3 regions of the Massilia sp. CCM 8734 genome follow, and region 3 is predicted to be linked to each of the others. Evidence: predicted binding sites of a transcription regulator. Region 3 holds the regulator's gene; each other region holds the start of a gene.
What was found. Region 3 encodes FNR, which switches genes on or off when oxygen is low (the NO sensors DNR and NnrR bind a similar motif). Its sites were predicted from a motif close to TTGATNNNNATCAA; they were not measured.

Region 1 (6,156 bases), on a different contig from region 3:
CGGCCCCGGCCTGGACCCCCTCGAAAACGTGCTGCCGTCCGGCCTGCTCGATGGTGGCGCTATTGCCCGTGCCTTGCTGGCGCAGCGCCAGGGTATGCGCCGGCGGCACCGCGCCGGCCAGCTCGGACGGCGCCAGGTCGCCCGCGCGCGCCAGGCTGGCCGCGCACAGGCTGGCCAGGGCCAGGGCGGCGCGTAGCCGCAGTGTCATCCGCGCTGTCATGGCTGCACTCCCGCGCCGCTGGCGGCCTGTTTCGCCGGCGCAAAAGGCGCGCGTTCGGCGAGGTAACGTTGCAGCACTGGATTGCTCCACTGCGACTCGTCCTGCAGCGCCCAGCTGCCTTCGCGCAGGCCCTCGACGATCAGGTGGGCGACGCCGGCTTCGAGCGCTTCGCTGACGCACAGCTGGGTCGGCTCGTTGCGCGTCATCCCGCCTTCCAGCTCAAGTAAATTTTTCACATTCACGAACTTAAAGACGCTCGGATGGATCTCATAGGAGTAGATCGTTTTTGTGGTCGACACGCTCTGCAAGACTTGCCCACCGCGAATATCGATGCTGCGCAGGTTCACCGTGACCTGGTCGACCCGGTATTGCGTGCTCATGCCAATGCCCAGGAAGCGTGCGCCCGCGCCGCCGGTGCGTACATTGCTTTCGTAGGCAACAATGCCGCCTTCGATCAGCAGCGACGCGGCCAGCAGCGGCGGAATCTGCACCGGCGCCGCGTCGGCCGGTTGCGGCATTTCCAGCGCGCGCACGATCTTGCGTTCGGTAAGCAGGTTTTGCAGGTTCTCGCGCTCGACCGGAATGAACCAGCCCGACTCCTTGAGCGCCTTGACCAGCATCGACGACGCGCCCTGCGTCACGGCGGTGGAGAACGAGCTGTCCGGGGACGGCTTGTACTGTCCGGTCTGGTCGCGGATGCCATACACGGCAACGGCCACCTTGCCTTTTGGGGCGGGCAGGCTCAGCAGGTCGCGCGTGACCGGCGTGGCGGGCGCCAGTTGCGCCCCGGCCGTCACGGCCGATGGCGGATGGCGGAACGTGCAACCGGCCAGCAGGCTCGCTCCGGCCGCGGCGGCGATCGCCCAGCGCCGGGCGTTCATTGCGCCACCTCGAAGGTGGTGGTGGCGCCCGTGGACCTGTCGGTCGTGGTGATGCGCAACATGCCACCGCCGAGGTCGATGACAGTGATGGTGAAGTTCGCGGTGGAAAAAGTTCCCGGCACCAGCTTGCCATCCTGCCCCAGCAGTTTGGAGGTGGCCGCAGAGGCGAGTTGACTTAGCACAGTGCGTTCGAGCGTTTGATTGAACTGTGCGAGCGGCGACTGGTCGAAGATAGAAGAACCGCCCAGACCCGAGCTTTCCTTGTGCTTGCTCGTTGCGGTTGCACCGGCCAGCAGGTTGGCGCCGTTGGCGGGGTAACCGCCAAACGAGGGGTTCACTGGTTGGTACACGAGTTCGGTCGCGCTGGCACTGCTCGCCAGTACGGCGAAGCACAGCGTGGCTGCGCGAAAAATAGGGTGGAATGGCATGGCTGATTTCCTTACATATACTGAGTGGGTGGAGACAGCGTCAGAATTCGTCGGGCGCCAGGTCGGCGTCGTGGGTGCTCTTGCGCTCGGCGTCGGCTTCCAGCACCGCTTGCCAGGTTCGTTCGGCGGCGTCTTCGCTGAGCGATTTGATGGCCGCGCGGGCGGCCGGCAGGCGCGTTTCGAACACGCGGCGCTGGGCGAAGTCGATGCGCACTTCGCTGCCGCGCCGTGCCGACGGGCGTTCGACGATGGCGAGGGTGAAGCGTTCACTGCCTTCTTTTTCGCGCCACGCGGCCATGAAGTACTGGCAGAAATCATGGCCGGCGACGGTGATCGACTGGCTGGTGACGACGCCGCTGTCGGTGTCGGACGCGAGGGCGCGCCTGCCCTGCTCCAGCGTGTCCCTTGCGTCCTGCGGCGCAGCTTGCCCGGCTGTCGCGCCGATCATGCAGCCGAGCGACAGCGCGCACAGGGCGAGTAGGTTGGTGGTCTTGGGCATACGGCCTCGCGGTTTGTTGTTCTTGTGTTGTGGCCAGAAAAATCGGCGACGGCGGTGCTGATGAGATTCGAGTTTATCGAGCGAGACCCCGCTGGCTTTGATGGCTGTCAAAAGTTCAAGGCCGGGATGTCAAGCGCTTCGGCTGGCTAAAAATCAATACTGGCGCGCGGAAATTTGACCGGGACAAGAGCTGTCCCAAAAGAAAATCGCGCCGCCTTGGGGGCGGCGCGATCACGCTGCGGGGAGGAGGGGATGATGCTAAAAACCTAGTGTCCCGAGTTAGAAATTCGTTGAATAAATATGGCGACAAACGCACCGATACTGCGTCACACATGCTCGCCAGGCCTCGGCCTGTCTGCGCTTTGTTCCTTGTCTCGTTACGATTTCCACATTTAATCATCAACGAATTTCTAACTCGGGACACTAGGGTGGGCGGCAGGCCTGTGTTGGCAGGCATCGCCGCGTGTTGGCGATGCCTGCCTTGCAACCCCGTCAGCGCATTGCACGGCGTCGGCGCGCGGCGTACAGGCCGCACAGCGACAGTGTGACCAGCGCGAGCGTGCCCGGTTCCGGCACATCGCCGCGGCCAGGCAGGGCCGCGCCGGCGATCAGGAAGATATCGCCATAGCCGCCCGTGTCGCACGGCCCGACGGGTTTGCCGTCGGCCAGCGTCGGGCCGGACGTTTTGCCGCCGCTGCCGAAGCAACCCATCCATACCTGCACCGACAGCGTATCGTAGCCGGCGCCTTCGAGTCCTTTCAGATCGAGGCTGGGAATGTAGTTGATGAATTCCACGGCATTCGACGCCTGGTTGGTATTGACCAGCTGGCCGCCCGTGGGGCAGTTGCTGCCGTTCGGGGAGGGATACGATACCGTGTCGCTGACCACGCAGATCGTGCCGACCGTCAGCGCAAAGTCGGTCGAGCCTGGCGTGGTCACGCCGCTGCCGCTGAAGGTCTTTGTCGATTGAAACAGCGACGGATCCTTGAAGATATCCAAGAGGTCGAGTTGCTGCGTTTCAAAGTACTTGTTGGCGAGGTTGCCGTCGGTATCGCGCAGCGTCACCAAGGCCCAGATCGGCAGGCTGGCGGTGCTGTTCTGCGGATTATTGAAGTCGAAAGCGATCATCATCTGGTGGTAGTCGCCATCGAAGGTCAGCTTGCTGTTGAGCGTGGACAGGCCCATGTCCCAGCTGAACGCGGTGTCGTTGGCCAGCAAGCCGTTGTTGGCGGGATCGTTCTGGTCGCCCGTGAAGAAGTAATCCTTGTGGCCGCCGTTGATGGTTTTGAAGCCGTTTTCCGACGGCAGCGCCGCGTCGCCGTTGGCCAGCGTGGCGCCGCCGTTCGATGCGACCACGATCGCGTCGTGCAGCGCGCCCTGCGCCGCGCTGAAGGTATAGTCGCCCGTGAAGCCGCCGGCGCCACTGCCGGACAAGTAGTTCAGTACGCCCGTCGAACACGAAACAAAATTGCCGTAGGTTGCGCAGGCGGAGTTGGGCGTGGGGTAGGTGCCGGAGTAGATTGGCAGCGGTCCTGCCAATGCCGCGTTCGACGCGCTGCCGGCCAATCCCAGCAGCGCAAGTGCGACGCAACGACGTGTGATCGAGTTCATTTTGGGCATCCCATGTGATTATTCTTATCGCATAGATGAGCATGGAACGTGCCAGTTTCATAACTCGTTGTTTTGATTCAGATCATGAAAAGTCTTGCCCGGAATATGTAAAGAATTCCGACAAGTAAATAATATTTTCAAATAGTAATTATTGATTGTCGGGTAAGCAGGGGGTGGTGGGCGCAGGGCGGCTGGTGTCGCGCCTCAGTTTCGTGCAATTGACGGCCGGACTGAATGGCATAAGCGACGCGGCCGGCAACCCGGTCTACGGCATGGCCGCCATCGGGCCAGTCGTCAACGGCTTTTATATGGAAGTGATGATCTACGTCGATACGGTGACCCTGCGCAATGAAATCGGGACCAACACGCAGCAGCCGGACAATACCAGCAGTCTGATCTCGATGTCGGACAACCACCCCAACGATGACCACTACCGGGGCGGCATCTGCGAGCTGGATGACGAGGGGCTGGTGGGCAATATGACGATCCACTGGCGTGCCGCCAGCAGTTCCGCCGCCACCGACTCGGTGATGCTGATGGCCTTCCGGGTCAGCAACGGCAACTGGACCGACCTGGCCTCGATGCCGCTCAAGCTGGCCGACGGCAGCTGGGTAGCCTATGCCAACCCGGTGCCGACCCCCGACACCACCGTCACGTATGCCTTCGATTTCATGATCAACAACTGTACGGTGACGTTCTGGTTCGATCCCTTTATAGGCGATCACGACAAGGACAAGCAAGCCCCGGCGCGCGCCTGACGGGACACGCCGGCCTGCGGGCCGGCGTGTGTCGATGGGCGCCGTTGCAGGACGACGGACAACAAAAAACCCGCTCTCCATGACTGGGGCGGGTTGTAGACGCTGTTCAACTTCAACTTGCTGTGTTTTGGTGCCGGGAGCCGGAATCGAACCGGCACGCTGTTTCCAGCGCGGGATTTTGAGTCCCGTGCGTCTACCTATTCCGCCATCCCGGCAACGCGACCCGCATTATGGCCCATTTGTCCGGTTCAGGCAACTATTTCGCATTTGGCGCCCGCCTGGGCGCACCTTGGGCGACAAGGTCACGCCAGGCCGGGGTGGGTTTCGGACCTCGACAAGCCCGCATCGCCCCAGTCTTGGCGGAGGACGGCGTGCGCTAATTTCAGCCGCTGTTGGCGTTGCGTTGTTGGGTACGAAGGTCATCACGCTGATGCCGCCGATCGCATTGAGCATCCCGACGGCTGCCTCCACCTTGTCATCGTCTTGTTCAGACACACGCCGCTGTCGTTGGTTCCGGAACTTGTGAGACCTGATCAGCGGTTCGAAAACGACGACGACTGATAAGCCACGCTGATCGAAACGCCGTTTTCAACAGGCGCCAACCCCCATGCTACATTATGGTTTTTTCAATGTGACCATTTATGAAACAACGCATCGTCGGCTTCGACCTGGCCCGTGCCCTTGCCGTGATCGGCATGGTGATCGTCAATTTCAAAGTCGTCATGCACGCCAGCGCGCCCGACGCGCCATGGTGGCTGGCGATCTTCGACGCGCTCGACGGACGCGCCTCGGCCCTGTTCGTGGTCCTGGCCGGCATCGGCCTGTCGCTGCTGTCGAAGCGGGCGCGCGAGTCCGGCGACGTGGCCGCACTGCGCGCCGTCCGCAGCGGCATCCTGAAACGCGCCGCCTTCCTGTTCGTCGCCGGCCTGCTGTATGTGCAGGTCTGGCCGGCCGACATCCTCCACTACTACGGCGCCTACATGGTCATCGGCGCGCTCGCGCTGTCGTGGCGCAGCGGCGCCGTGCTGGCCGCCGCCGCCGCCATGCTGGCCGGCTTCGTCCTGCTGGCCGCGCTGTTTGACTACGGCGCCGGCTGGAACTGGGATACGCTCGCCTACGCCGGCTTCTGGACGCCAACCGGCTTTCTGCGCAACCTGTTCTTCAACGGCTTTCACCCGGTGTTCCCGTGGGCCGGCTTCCTGTTGCTGGGAATGGCCCTCGGCCGCGTCGACCTGCAATCGCCCAAGGCGCTGCAGCGGGTCTTCATCGGCGGCCTTGCGATGGGCGTCGCGGCTGAATCGGCGATGCTGATCGGCGCCCTGTTTGCCGCGCCGGCCAGCGGCATCTGGCAGCACCTGTGGTCATCCGGCCCGCTGCCGCCGCTGCCGCTGTACTGGATCGCCGCCGCCGGCGACGCCATGGCGGTGCTCGCGGCCTGCGTCTGGATCGGCCAGCGCTGGCCCAACGCGCGGCTGCTCACGCCCCTGGTGCATACCGGCCAGCTCGCGCTCACCCTGTACATCGCCCACGTCGTCGTCGGCATGGGCGTGCTCGAAGCGCTTGGCCTGCTCAATGGCCGCACGCTCGCCTTCGCGATCGACAGTGCGCTGGTCTTTTCGGCCGTCGCGATCCTGTGCGCGCACCTGTGGCGCCGCCGCTTCGCGCTTGGACCGGTGGAGTGGCTGATGCGGCGCTGTACCGGGTAAGCGTGCGCTTACTTCCGCGCTTAGCCGCCGACGGCGCGCAAGGTGGTCTTGCC
Region 2 (6,156 bases), on a different contig from region 3:
CAACGCCACGTATACCTTCGGCGGCTTGTCGATCGACAATGGCAATACCTATTGCGGGGTGCAGGGCGTGCTGGGCGGGTTTTCGCTGCTGGCGATCTACTCCGTGCCGGCGCCCGGAGAAACGTTTCGTGTGCTCAATCTGTACGAGGGTTTCCAGTACATCCGCACCTACGGCGCCGACAACATCAAAGTCAACCTGAACCTGAGCAACTTCAAGACGCCATCGCCGCTCGGCACGGCCACCGGGCGCATCGCCCACGTGACCTGGGAGGGCGACACCACGCTCTCGGGCGGCGGCGAAAACCTCAAGTTCAACGGCGCCGAGATGGTCGATTCGGCCAATCCGTCCGGCAACCAGTTCAATTCGACCAGCAATATCGGCGCCGCTGTCGACAACGCCTCCTACGGCATCGACTTCGATTCCTACGTGCTGGCCAGCCCCAAGCTGTTCGCCGGCCAGACCACCGCCACCATGCTGTACGAGTCGGGCCAGGACATGGTCTTGCTCAACGCCGAAATCGTCTCGGTGCCGAACGTCGACGTGGCCGACCTGTCGCTGGCGATCACGTCCAGCGGCACGCCGGCGCGCGGCAGCGTCATGAACCTGATCCATGCGGTGAGCAACAACGGACCCTTGCCGGACGCCGGCCCGATCACCGTCAAGCACACCTTGCCGACCGGGCTAGATTTCATCTCGGCCGGCGGCACCGACTGGACCTGCTCGCGCTCGGGCCAGGTGGTCACCTGCGTCTCGCCCGAGCAGCTGGCGGTGGGCGAGGTGGCGCCGGCCCTGACCATCAGCACCCGGATCGCCCTGACCGCGCCGGGCAGCATGACCGCCAACGCCAGCGTCGGCGGCTTGCAGTTCGATAACGACCTGGCCAACAACAGCGCCAGCAAGACCATCAGCTTTTCCAGCGCCAGGTATGTGTTTACCGACGGACCGTGCCGGACCGGCATCACGCCCGGCAGTGTCGGCCAGTGCAATTACCTGAGCATGCCGACCCAGCAGGCCGCGGTGAACGGCACGGTCTACATCACGGCGATCGACAACACCGCGCTCGACCTCAATTTCAAGACCGTGGTGCCGCCCAGCACCACGCCGACCCTGCAGTTTTCGATGAAGTGCGTCAACCCGACCACGGGGGCCGGCGGCGTCGCCAAGCTCAAGAACATTGCCCTGAAAGCGTGCATCGGGGCGTCCGCGCCGCAAAGCGCGACCCAGTGGCAAGCCATTCAAATGAGCTTCGATCCGAATACGGCCACTTCGCTGCCGGTGTCGTTCGTGTACTCGGACGTCGGCCAGGTCGAACTGCTGATGGCCGAGACCGCCTCGGCGCTGGCGCAGGTGAGCACCAGCGGCCAGTTCGTCGTGCGGCCGTACAAATTCGCCTTGAGCACGCCGCTGGCCAATCCGGCCGGCCTGGTCGAGCAGACCAAGATGACGGCCGATATCGGCCGCTTCTGGAAGGCCGGCGCCGGCTTCACCCTCGATGTGATCGCGCAAAACTTCGACGGCCTTCCGACCCCCAATTTTGGCAGGGAAACCACGCCGCAGATGGTCGACCTGATCACCACGGTCGCCATCGATTCGCAAAACTACGCCGATCCGGGCGACCCCACCTCGGAAACGCTGGCGTTCGCCGACATGGCGGTCGAGAACGGCGATCCGTTTCCCCAGGTGGAAGGGGAGTTTGCGCCGTTCAGCGGCGGGACCGCCACCGGTGCCAACTTTACCTTCGCCGAAGCCGGCATCATCAATGTGCGCGCGCACATGCAAGGGTCGGCCTATCTCGATACGGCCGACGTCACCAGCAACGGCATCGCGCTGGGCCGCTTTTATCCGGGCTACTTCCAGACCGAAGTGCCGATCATCATGTATTGCGCCGCGCCGCATCCGCTCGCCTGCAACAATATTGGCCTGCATTATTCGAAGCAACCGATCCAGACCGTCGTGCGCGCCTTCAATGCCGTCGGCCAGATCACCAAGTTCTACCAGGGCAAGTTCGTCAAGTCGCCCAAGCTGCTGCCGTTCACTACGATGGGCGGTGGGGCCCAGGCCACCAAGGGCACGCTCACGCCCAGTGCGATCACCGATGCGCAGACGGTGTTCATTCAGGGCGTGGCCACCACCTGGCCGAGCTACGACTATGCCGCCATCACCTACGAGCCGCTCGATATCTACCTGCGCGCCAGCGACGCCGACCTGGTCACCTCGGGCCGCGCGGGCTTGTCGGTCGAGGGCGGCACGAAAATCGCGCGCGGGCGGATGCTGGTCGAAAACGCTTTCGGTTCGGAATTGCTGCCGCTGGCGGTGACCATGCGCGCCCAATACTGGACCGGCACCACCGCCACCAACGGCCGCTGGGTCGGCAGCGCCAGCGACGCCATCAGCATCCCGCCGCCACCGGAAGCCGGCTCCGGCCAGGTGACCTTGCCGCACAGCGTCGCCAGCGCCCAATTGCGGCTCAGTTACACCCAATGCAAGGGCAACATGACGAGCTGCAATAGCCTCGCGCCCTTTCCGGACCCCAAGGCCACGCTCGGCACGGCGTACATGAAGGAGGGCGTGCTCAAGTTCAAGCTGGCGCCGACCGGCAAGACCGGCAGCGTCGACGCCGCCCTCAACCTGCCCGTGTGGCTGCCGTCCACCCCCGGCAGGCTCACCTTCGGCGTGTACAAAACCACGCCGCTGATCTACATCCGCGAGATTTTCTGATGGGCGCGCCGGGGGGGACAGCTAAGGAACATTCCATACTGCTATCACTATGCGGTGGAAATCCGACGGTTTCAGTTGCTGATCGCAAATTTCGTGTTAAATCGCGATGAAACTTGAATATAATCAAGAAGCTACCGCACGACCTTCGCGCGCGGTATTGATATAGATTGCGGGCATGGGATTTTTCTCGAGATCAAAGAAGAAGGATGGCTTGCTGGTCATCGCCCTGCATGGCGAGGGCGTGTTCGCGGCGCGCGTCAAGCGCCAGGCCCAGGGCAAGCCGCGCGTCACCCTGGCCGCGTTTTATGCGGCCGACAAAAGCGCCGGTCCGGACATGCTGGAAAAGACCGGCAAGGACTTGCACGCGAGCAGTTTTCGCTGCTCAACCGTGCTCGGCGCCGGTGAATACCAGTTGCTCTCGGTCGAGGCGCCCAACGTGCCGGCCGACGAGCTGCGCACCGCCGTGCGCTGGCGCCTGAAGGACATGCTTGATTTTCCGGCTGACCAGGCCGGCATCGACGTGCTCGACATTCCCACCGACAAGGCCCAGGGCCGCAGCCAGTCGCTGTTCGCGGTCGCCGCGCGCAACAGCCTGATCGAAAGCCGCCAGAACCGCTTCGTCGACGCCGGCGTGCCGCTGGCGGTGATCGATATTCCCGAAATGGCGCAACGGAATATCTCGGCCCTGCTCGAACCGGAAGGGCGCGGCGTGGCCGTGCTCTCGTTCAGCAGCGAGGGCGGCTTGCTGACCGTCACCTACAACGCCGAGCTGTACCTGGCGCGCCGGATCGACGTGACGCTCGAACAATTGCTCGACAGCGACCATGATCGCAAGCACGTGTGCTACGACAAGATCACCCTTGAGTTGCAACGTTCGCTCGACCATTTCGACCGCCAGTACAACTTCATCAACGTCTCGAAACTGGTGCTGGCGCCGACCGGCGCGAGCGGGCTTGACGAATACCTGTCCAGCAACCTGTACACCAAGGTCGAGTCGCTCGACCTGGCCAGTGTGCTCGACCTGGACGGGGTGCCGGAACTGGCCGCCGCCGCGCAGCAGCAACGCTTTTTCCTGACCCTGGGCGCGGCCCTGCGGCATGAGGAGGTTGTCTCTTGAGCCAGCAAATCAATCTGTTCAACCCGGAGTTTCTCAAGCAGAAGAAGATTTTTACGTCCAGCAACATGCTGCTCGCGCTCGGCGTGCTGGTGGCCGGCGCGCTGGCCATGGTGATGGTGGGCCGCCACAGCACCGGCCGGCTGGAAGCCGAAGCGGCCGCCGGCGCCGACCAGCTGGCCCTGAAAAAGGAACGCCAGGCCAGGGTCATCGCCGAATTCGCCCCGCGCCAGAAAAGCCGCGAGCTCGAGCTGGAGATCGCCCGCGCCGAAGCCGACCTCGCTTCCTTGCACGATGTCTCGAAGGTGCTGGGCGGGCAAACCCTGGTCGTGGCGCGCAAAGGGTATGCGCGCTACTTCAAGGCGCTGGCGCGCCAGGGCGGCGGCGACCTGTGGCTGACCGGGGTGCGCATCGGCGGCGACGGCCACCATATCGGCTTGCAGGGCAGGGCGCTCGACGCCAGCCTGGTGCCGGCCTTCGTCACCCGCCTGGCGCGCGAACCGGCCATGCAGGGCAAGAATTTTTCCAGCCTGCAAATGAGCCGGGCGCGCCTGCAGCTTGACGGCAAGGATGCGCCAGACCCGGGCCAGATGGCGCCGTATGTCGATTTCACCCTGCAGGACGTGGCGCCGGCCCGCGTGGCCGGCGCGCCGCGCGCTGCCGACGTCACGCCGCCCGACATGAAGCCGGTGGCGGCAAGCATCAAAGCGGAGGCCGCCAAATGAAAGCGCGCCTGCTCAAGCTGCAAATGAAAATCGACGCCATGAGCGTGCGCGAGCGCGCCATGGTGTTCGGCGCCACGGTCGGCGTGGTCGTGTTCGTGCTGTTCGCCCTCCTGTTCGATCCCCTCTTCGCGCGTCAGAAGATGTTGCGCAACCAGATCAGCCAGCAGCAAAACAATATGCTCGGCATCGATGCCGAAATCACGGCCCTGGCGCAAACGAACGCGGTCGACCCCGACCGCGACAACCGCGCGCGGCTGGCGGTGATCAAGGGCGCCAGCGCCAGGTTGTCGGACAGCCTGCGCACCGCGCACAACAGCCTGGTCACGCCCGAAAGCATCGCGCCGCTGCTCGAACGCATTCTCAAGGCCAACGGCCGGCTGCGCCTGGTGGGCATGAAAAGCTTGCCGGCGATTCCCTTCGCCGGCTCGTTCGACCCCGAACCAGGCCTGGAGGAGGCCGCGGCGCCGGCGCCCGGCGCCGGCCGCGCCATCTACGCGCACGGCGTCGAAGTGACGGTGCGCGGCAATTACCTGGATATGGTTAACTACATGGATGCGCTCGAAAGCATGCCGGTCCAGCTGTTCTGGGGCAAGGCCCAGCTCGAGGTCGAGACCTATCCCGACGCGCGCCTGAGCCTGACCTTGTACACCTTGAGCCTGGACAAGAAATGGATCACCTTATGAGCGCGCGCCGAGGGCTGTGCGCGGTGTCGCTGGCGCTGGTGTGCGTGGGGCCGGGCGTCGCCGCCGGGCCGCTGCCCGACCCGACCCGCCCGCCGGCGCGCCTGTACACCCCCGCCGGCGACGCCGCGGCGGCGCCGCAGAGCATGGAGCCGCAGTTGCAGTCGGTGCTGATCGCGCGTCATGCGGGCGGGCGCCACGTGGCCGTGATCGACGGCCAGACGGTGCGCCTGGGCGAGCAATTCCGGGGTGCGCGCGTGACCCGGATGACGGACAATGAAGTTGTACTGGTGAAAGGCAGGGAACACCGCGTCTTGCGCCTGTTCCCGCGCACGCCATCCCCTCAGCGGCTTAACGAGAGAGACTGACAAAGAGCATGCACAAACACCGTGTGGACCACCTCGTGATGGCATCAATGATCGCAAGCGCCCTGACCCTGGCCGGCTGCAACAGCGCGCCCAAGCGCGACACGTACGAAAACATCACCGCCGAGATGGCGCTGGCCGCCAGGCGCACGCCGCCGCCGCTCGACGACGCGGTCAGCGCGGCCCTGCTGCCGCCGGTCGCGGCGCTGGCCGGGCAACTGCCCAAGTCGCGCCAGGCGCTGGAAGAACGCTTCAACGTCAGCTTCAACAATGTGCCGGCGCAGCATTTCTTTCATTCCATCGCCACCGGCACGCGCTACAACATGCTGGTCCATCCCGAGGTGAGCGGCAACATCACCGCCAACCTGAAGGACGTGACCCTGGCCGAAGCGCTCGACGCCGTGCGCGAAATGTATGGCTACGATTTCCGGATCGAGGGCAACCGGGTCTCGGTCAAGCCGCTCACGATGCAGACCCGCATCTTCCAGGTGAACTACCTGGTCGGCAACCGCAAGGGCAAGTCGAACCTGCGCGTGACCTCCACCTCGGTCAC
Region 3 (6,156 bases):
TGGCCGCGCGAGCAGGCGTTGGCGATCAAGGCCGACGTGCAGCAACCAGCCAACTAAACGGGGGAGTGTCGATGCGTCTTGCGATGAAAGTACTGTGGCCCGCTTTCCTGGCGGCGATGCTGGCCGAAGGCTGTTTCTTTGCGCTGTTCGATCCGCGCGAAGAACTGCACCTGGGTGAATTGGCCTTGTCGCCGATGGCGGTGTACACGATCGGCTTTTTCTTCTTCTGGATCTTCTGCGCGCTGGCCAGCATGCTGACCTATTATCTGGTGGTGGTGCCGGACGATCCGCATCCGCCGTTTTAAGCGTTCGTCGTAAAAGGCCGACGCGCGTTTTTCAATGTGCTTTGATAGCCCGAGATGGCAGGGCAGGCATTTGTCGACCTGCGCTTTCCCGATATTTTACGATTGGCGTTAAACAGAACTTTTTCGATTCCAGTCCAAAACGTCAACGCGATTGGCATCCCATAGTGATTCGAGTGCGTTTCCAGCATCTTGACTCGCCAGATTTGCCTCTGCTGTCGAAATTGGAATGGCGATCAGAGGGAAAATGGTTCGGTCGCTCAATACGACTTTGGACATGCCGTCCCATTGATACGGGGCGGTAAAGTAAATATGACGGAGCGGAGTGCCGGGAAAGTACATCCCGCCAATTTCTTCGAAGACGGTCCCAGGTGAAACCCGCCATTGACTTTTTATGATATAAAAGGCGATTGTAGAGAGTAGATTAAGCCCTCGCGCGTCGTCCATGCGCGTGTCGATCAAGATTTCTGTGCGGATCTGGACGGCAGGATTTCTGCTCTGGTCAAGGTCCATCAGGCCGACCGTTGCGCCAACCAGGCCTCCTTCCGTCTGGCTCGAATAAATGGGGATGCTTGTGGTCCGTTCATCGTCGTCGTACTTGGTGACAGCGAACTCCCCCCCAATCTGGTGGCGAAGAAAACTTACCCAATCTTTGTGCGCTTGTGTTGTTGTCATTTCCAACTTCGTTGCGGTATCTGTTAATCGGGTTCTTAACGGGCTTCTGCCCGGGAGTGTTGGCAGCTTGTAGGCGACCGTGAGTGGCTCCCCTGCCTGCTCGGACATGTCTGCATCGGCACCCAAGGCGGTGCATCCTGCGCCGACGCGAACGGACTGTTTACAGCGCGTTCTGGAACTATACTGTCTGATAAATATAGCCAACCATGCCATGACGGGATACCCAGATGATGAAAACCGACATTCCAACTTCCAACAAGCAAGTTTTTTTGATCGGCATGCTGATCGCGTTGCCGCTCCTGCTGGCCACGTTCTTCTATTACCTGACTCCGCACCAAAAAGCGCCGGATGCCATGGAAACCGGTTTGGTCGGCGGCATACTGCTGGCATCGGGATTATTCGCCCTGGTTCTCTGCGCCAGCATGCTGATGCGTCACTCGGTCGAACTGGGCGCCGATGCCATTGTGGTCAGGCATGCCTTCTACACCTTCCGGCTGGCGCGCGCCGACATCCGGGCGCCCGCCATCGAGCGCCTGCCCGACGTGCGCAGCCTTGGCATCACAACCAAGCGCAACGGCATCGCTGGCTTCGGATTTTATTCGGGATGGTTCAACGCCAGCAAGGGCGAGCGGGTATTCATGGCGGTGTCCGGCGTACCGCTCGTGGTGTTGCGCTTTACCGGGCATCCAAAATGCTCGGTGCTGGCCATGAGCAGCAGTGGCAGCCTGGAAGCCGACCTTGCCACCTGGCTCGCGCAGGGATCAGCCGCGCTGGCGCGCGGCGGGCTGCCAGCCTGAGAGCCCCTTGCCGGGTGCCCCTGGCCGGGCGCCCCTGGCTCACGCCATCGGGCTGCACTGTTCGGTGCCGGCGGCCAGCGCCTTGAGCATGGCCGGGTCGAGCAAGGTCAGTTCGCGCTTGTCGACGCTGATCCAGCTCTGCTTTTTGAAGCGCGACAGCAGGCGGCTGATGCTTTCGATGGTCAACCCCAGGTAATTGCCGATATCTTCGCGCGACATGCGCAGCTGGAAGCTGGTGGCCGAGTAACCGCGCGCCGCATAACGCGCTGACAGGTTGACCAGGAATACGGCAAAGCGCTGCTCCGCCCGCATATTTCCCAGCAACAGCATGACATTCTGTTCACGCGTGATTTCCTGGCTCATGATGCGGTGGAAATGGCGCAGCAGGGTCGGCACTTCGCCAAACAATTCTTCCAGGCGCTCGAACGGGATTTCGCACACTTCGCTGTCTTCCAGCGCGACCGCGTCGCAATGGTGGCGGTCGCCGCTGATGGCGTCCATCCCCAGCAGTTCGCCCGCCATCTGGAAGCCGGTGATCTGCTGCTCGCCGTTGGCGTTGACCTGGTAGGTCTTGAAGTGGCCGAAGCGGATCGCGTACAGGTTGCGGAACGGCTCGTCCATCTGGTACAGGCGCTCGTCGCGCAGCACGCGGCGGCGCTTGCCGATAATGTTGTCGAGGCGACTGATGTCATCGTTTTCGAGTCCCATCGGCAGGCACAGCTGATGCATGCTGCATCCGGCGCAGCTGGCCTTGAGTGCGGCGACGTTGAGCATGGCTGCCGGAACGAAGGGGAGAGGCTGAGGCATAGGGTCTGACGGTTTGTGGCTTGAGCCGTATGATACCCCACGGCGACCCCGGCGCACGGGCGAATACCGGAACAGATGGGGCTGTTTCCCCGATACAGATGACTGTTTTTCCCGGCCGGGCATGCATTATGCAGATTTGCGTTGTGCATGTCCTAACAACGCGATCCATACCCCTGCGCATGGCGCGGCGCCGGCCTCAGCGCGGGCGGAAACGCACGTCGACCGTCGACACGTCGCCGCTGACCTTGGCTTTCTTCGGTTTCTTGGGTTTTTTCAGCACCTCGCCGGTGGTGTTGGTGAGCGGCACCCTGTGTTCCGGCGAGAAACCAGGCTCCTCGATGCGTTCCAGGGTTTGCTTCGTCAGAATTTCGATGGCGGCGAGCAATTGCACCTCGTCCGCGCAGACCAGCGAGACCGCTTCGCCCGAGGCCCCCGCGCGGCCGGTGCGGCCGGTGCGGTGGATGTAGTCTTCGGCCACGATCGGCAGGTCGAAATTGACCACCTGCGGCAAGTCGTCGATATCGAGCCCGCGCGCGGCCACGTCGGTCGCCACCAGGATCTTCGCTTCGCCGGCCTTGAAGCGCTCGAGCGCGCGCAGGCGCGCCGGCTGCGGCTTGTCGCCGTGAATCGAATCGGCCGCGACGCCCTGCGCCTGCAAGGTCTCGACCAGCTGGTCCACGCCCTTGCGCGTCTTGACGAACACCAGCACCTGGCCCCAACGGTGCTTGTTGAGCAGGTGCAAGAACAGTTCCGGCTTACGTTTTTTGTCGACCGGCACGACCCACTGGCGGATACGCTTGACGGTGCTGTTGCGCGGGCTGACCTCGATGCTCAAAGGGTCGCTCAGCAGCTTGCCGGCCAAAGCGCGGATCTCGTCCGAAAACGTGGCCGAAAACAGCAGGGTCTGGCGTTTTTTCGGCAGGGCGGCGAACACGGCGTCGAGTTCGCGCGAAAAACCCAGGTCGAGCATGCGGTCGGCTTCGTCGAGCACCAGGGTCTCGAGCTGGTCGAACTTGAGCGCGTTCTGGCGGTACAGGTCGAGCAGGCGGCCGGGAGTGGCCACCAGCACGTCGAGTCCCTTGCGCAGCTTCATCATCTGCGGATTGATGCTCACGCCGCCGTAGGCCACGTGGGTACGCAGCGGCAAGCCAGCCCCGTAGGCACGGAAACTCTCGTGCACCTGCTCGGCCAGTTCGCGCGTGGGCACCAGCACCAGCACGCGCACCGCATTGGCGCCGACCTGGCCCTGCAAGGTCAGGCGCTGCAACAGGGGCAGGGCGAAGCCGGCGGTCTTGCCGGTGCCGGTCTGGGCGGCGGCCATCATGTCGCGCCCGGCCAGCACGGCGGGAATGGCTTGCGCCTGCACTGGCGTGGGCGTGCGGTAACCGAGCGCGTCCAGCGTGCGCACGAGGGGATCGATCAGACCGAGGGAATCAAAAGACATGGGGAAGCGACCTTGCAGCGAAAGAACAAGGGCGTAGTTTACTCTGTCCGGCGCTTGCCGTGGCGCAAAAGCCTACCGGGTCAATGGCGCTGTCGCCACTTGGGGCTTGGTCGGTTCCGGCTTGTCGCCGCAGGCGGCCGTGGCCAGAACGAGCATGCAGCAGGCGGCCAGCGCCGCGAGCGAGTGAAAGCGTGGTTTCATGGTGCACTCCCTTGTAAAAAGGATATCCTACCCAAAACCACGCCCGCGCGGCGCGCTGTTCCTTACCTGGTGCCTGCCGGTCAGAAACGGTAGCTGATACCGGCGCGCAAGACCGGATAAACCTTGTAGGCCTCGACGTCGGCTTCCATCTTCACGCGCTCGGTGGCGACATCGCGCGCCAGGGTGGCGCAGGCGGCGGCCGCAGCGGTGCATTGCGAGTTCGTCAAGCGGCCCTTCGGGTGACCTTGCCACAGCGCGCCCAGATCGGCGCTGAGCTGCCACTTCTTGTCGGTGCTCAAGGCATTGCCCCAGCCCACGCCGACATACGGCGCGCCCTTGTTGTACTCGATCCCGCCGTTGAGGATGCCGACCTGGCTGGCGGCGTATTGCTTGCCGTTGATGTTGAAAAAGCCGTTCGAATCCTGGCGCGCCACCATGCTGATCTTGTTACCGTTGTACACCACGCCGCCGGTCAGGCGGAACGGGCTGTTATCGATCAAGTGCCAGTCGAACAGCACATCGATATTTTGCAGCTTGGCCTTCATCGTGTAGCTCAGGGTGCTGGCGGTATCGTTGTACTTGTGCTGGAAGTAGCTGGCGCCGAAACGGGCGTTCAGGGTTTTTTCCATTGGGAAAATCAGATGGGCGCCGACGCCCGTGGTGCCGACTTCGGCGGTAACGGCGACTTCGGCTTGCGCGCTGGCGGCGAGCAACAGGGCGGCGACCGCCATGACGGTATTCTTGATATACATGCAATGACCTTTGACGAATGACTGGGCGATGGCGGCATTGTACCGGTTGAGGCGGCGAGACGCGCTGGCATCGTGGCTCGCCATGCTACTCCAGTCGGGGCTGGCGATCCAGTCCCTTAAGGTAAGCAATTGTCGTTGTTTGTCGCCGCGGCGCATGGCGGCGGCGCGCACGGCAACGGTGTCTGGCCTGTATTGACGGGCGAAACGCCAGGGCGGCGCTGGTTTCCGCTGTGGTGGTTTCTTGTCGGAATCCATGATAAATTCTGTCGCGGCAAAACGCCGATGATACCCACCAGGAGACTTTCGCATGCATACACCGTTCCGCCGCGCCATCGCGCCCTGCCTGACCGCCGCGCTGGTGGCACTGTCGCTCGGCGCCGCCTTGCCGGTGCTTGCGGCCGCTGGCGCGAGCGCGCCGGCCGGCATGGAGAACCGTGAAAGCGCCTTCGACAAATGGGCCGACCGCTTTGCCGCCGACTGGGTGCGCCTGTCGCCCCAACGCGCCACGGTCGACCAGTACTTCGCCGGCGCCGAACAGCAGGCGCTGGACCGCCAGCTGGCCCCGATCACGCCGGCGCAGCGCGCCCGCTACACGGCGCTGGCCAAGACCGGGGTGGCGCGCCTGGACCGCTTTCTGGCCGGCGCGCTCGATGCGACCGACCGCGTGTCGGCCGAAACCATGCGCTGGTCGCTGGCCAATCATCTGGCCGGCGAGCGTTTCGACGAGCACGCGTTCGTGTTCTCGCAGTTCGGTGGCACGCATATCGCGCTGGTCAACTTCATGACCAGCGCGCACCCGCTGCGGCGCGCGGCCGATGTCGAGAGCTACCTGGCGCGCCTGGCGCAGATCGGCGAGCGCATGGACCAGGCCAGCGCGCGGGCGCGTGCGGCCGCGGCGCGCGGCATGCTGCCGCCGCGCTTCATCCTCGAACGCGCGCAGGGGCAGGTTGACGCCTTCCTCAAGCCAGCGGCCGATAAAAACGTGCTGGTGCTGTCGCTGGCCGAGCGCAGCGCCGCGCTGGCCGACCTGACGCCGCAAGCGCGCGCCGCCGCCATCGACCAGGCCACGGCGATCGTCGGCAAGCGCATTTTGCCGGCCTACGCCAGGACCCAGGCGCTGCTGGCCGAACTGCACCCCAAGACCGGCGACGAAGCCGGCATCGCGCGCCTGCCCGACG

Region 1: the regulator FNR is predicted to act here: its motif matches at 2,126-2,139, upstream of F2P46_RS08575 (CsgE family curli-type amyloid fiber assembly protein).
Region 2: the regulator FNR is predicted to act here: its motif matches at 2,833-2,846, upstream of F2P46_RS03570 (agglutinin biogenesis protein MshI).

What each region holds. Positions count from the first base shown of each region.
Region 1 is NZ_WHJI01000006.1:226,119-232,274, reverse strand. Features, by position in the region: gene F2P46_RS08590 (hypothetical protein) at 1-208, opposite strand, end outside; gene F2P46_RS08585 (CsgG/HfaB family protein) at 217-1,101, opposite strand; gene F2P46_RS08580 (curli assembly protein CsgF) at 1,098-1,529, opposite strand; gene F2P46_RS08575 (CsgE family curli-type amyloid fiber assembly protein) at 1,570-2,028, opposite strand; gene F2P46_RS08570 (PEP-CTERM sorting domain-containing protein) at 2,521-3,639, opposite strand; gene F2P46_RS08565 (hypothetical protein) at 3,795-4,397, shown strand; tRNA gene F2P46_RS08560 (tRNA-Leu) at 4,526-4,612, opposite strand; gene F2P46_RS08555 (DUF418 domain-containing protein) at 5,039-6,103, shown strand.
Region 2 is NZ_WHJI01000002.1:306,399-312,554, reverse strand. Features, by position in the region: gene F2P46_RS03575 (DUF11 domain-containing protein) at 1-2,719, shown strand, start outside; gene F2P46_RS03570 (agglutinin biogenesis protein MshI) at 2,895-3,836, shown strand; gene F2P46_RS03565 (PilN domain-containing protein) at 3,833-4,558, shown strand; gene F2P46_RS03560 (hypothetical protein) at 4,555-5,241, shown strand; gene F2P46_RS03555 (hypothetical protein) at 5,238-5,606, shown strand; gene mshL (pilus (MSHA type) biogenesis protein MshL) at 5,654-6,156, shown strand, end outside.
Region 3 is NZ_WHJI01000018.1:5,895-12,050, reverse strand. Features, by position in the region: gene F2P46_RS17670 (FixH family protein) at 1-57, shown strand, start outside; gene F2P46_RS17665 (hypothetical protein) at 84-305, shown strand; gene F2P46_RS17660 (suppressor of fused domain protein) at 414-977, opposite strand; gene F2P46_RS17655 (hypothetical protein) at 1,247-1,774, shown strand; gene fnr (fumarate/nitrate reduction transcriptional regulator Fnr) at 1,814-2,581, opposite strand; gene F2P46_RS17645 (DEAD/DEAH box helicase) at 2,778-4,025, opposite strand; gene F2P46_RS38275 (hypothetical protein) at 4,098-4,226, opposite strand; gene F2P46_RS17640 (hypothetical protein) at 4,307-4,978, opposite strand; gene F2P46_RS17635 (DUF885 domain-containing protein) at 5,286-6,156, shown strand, end outside.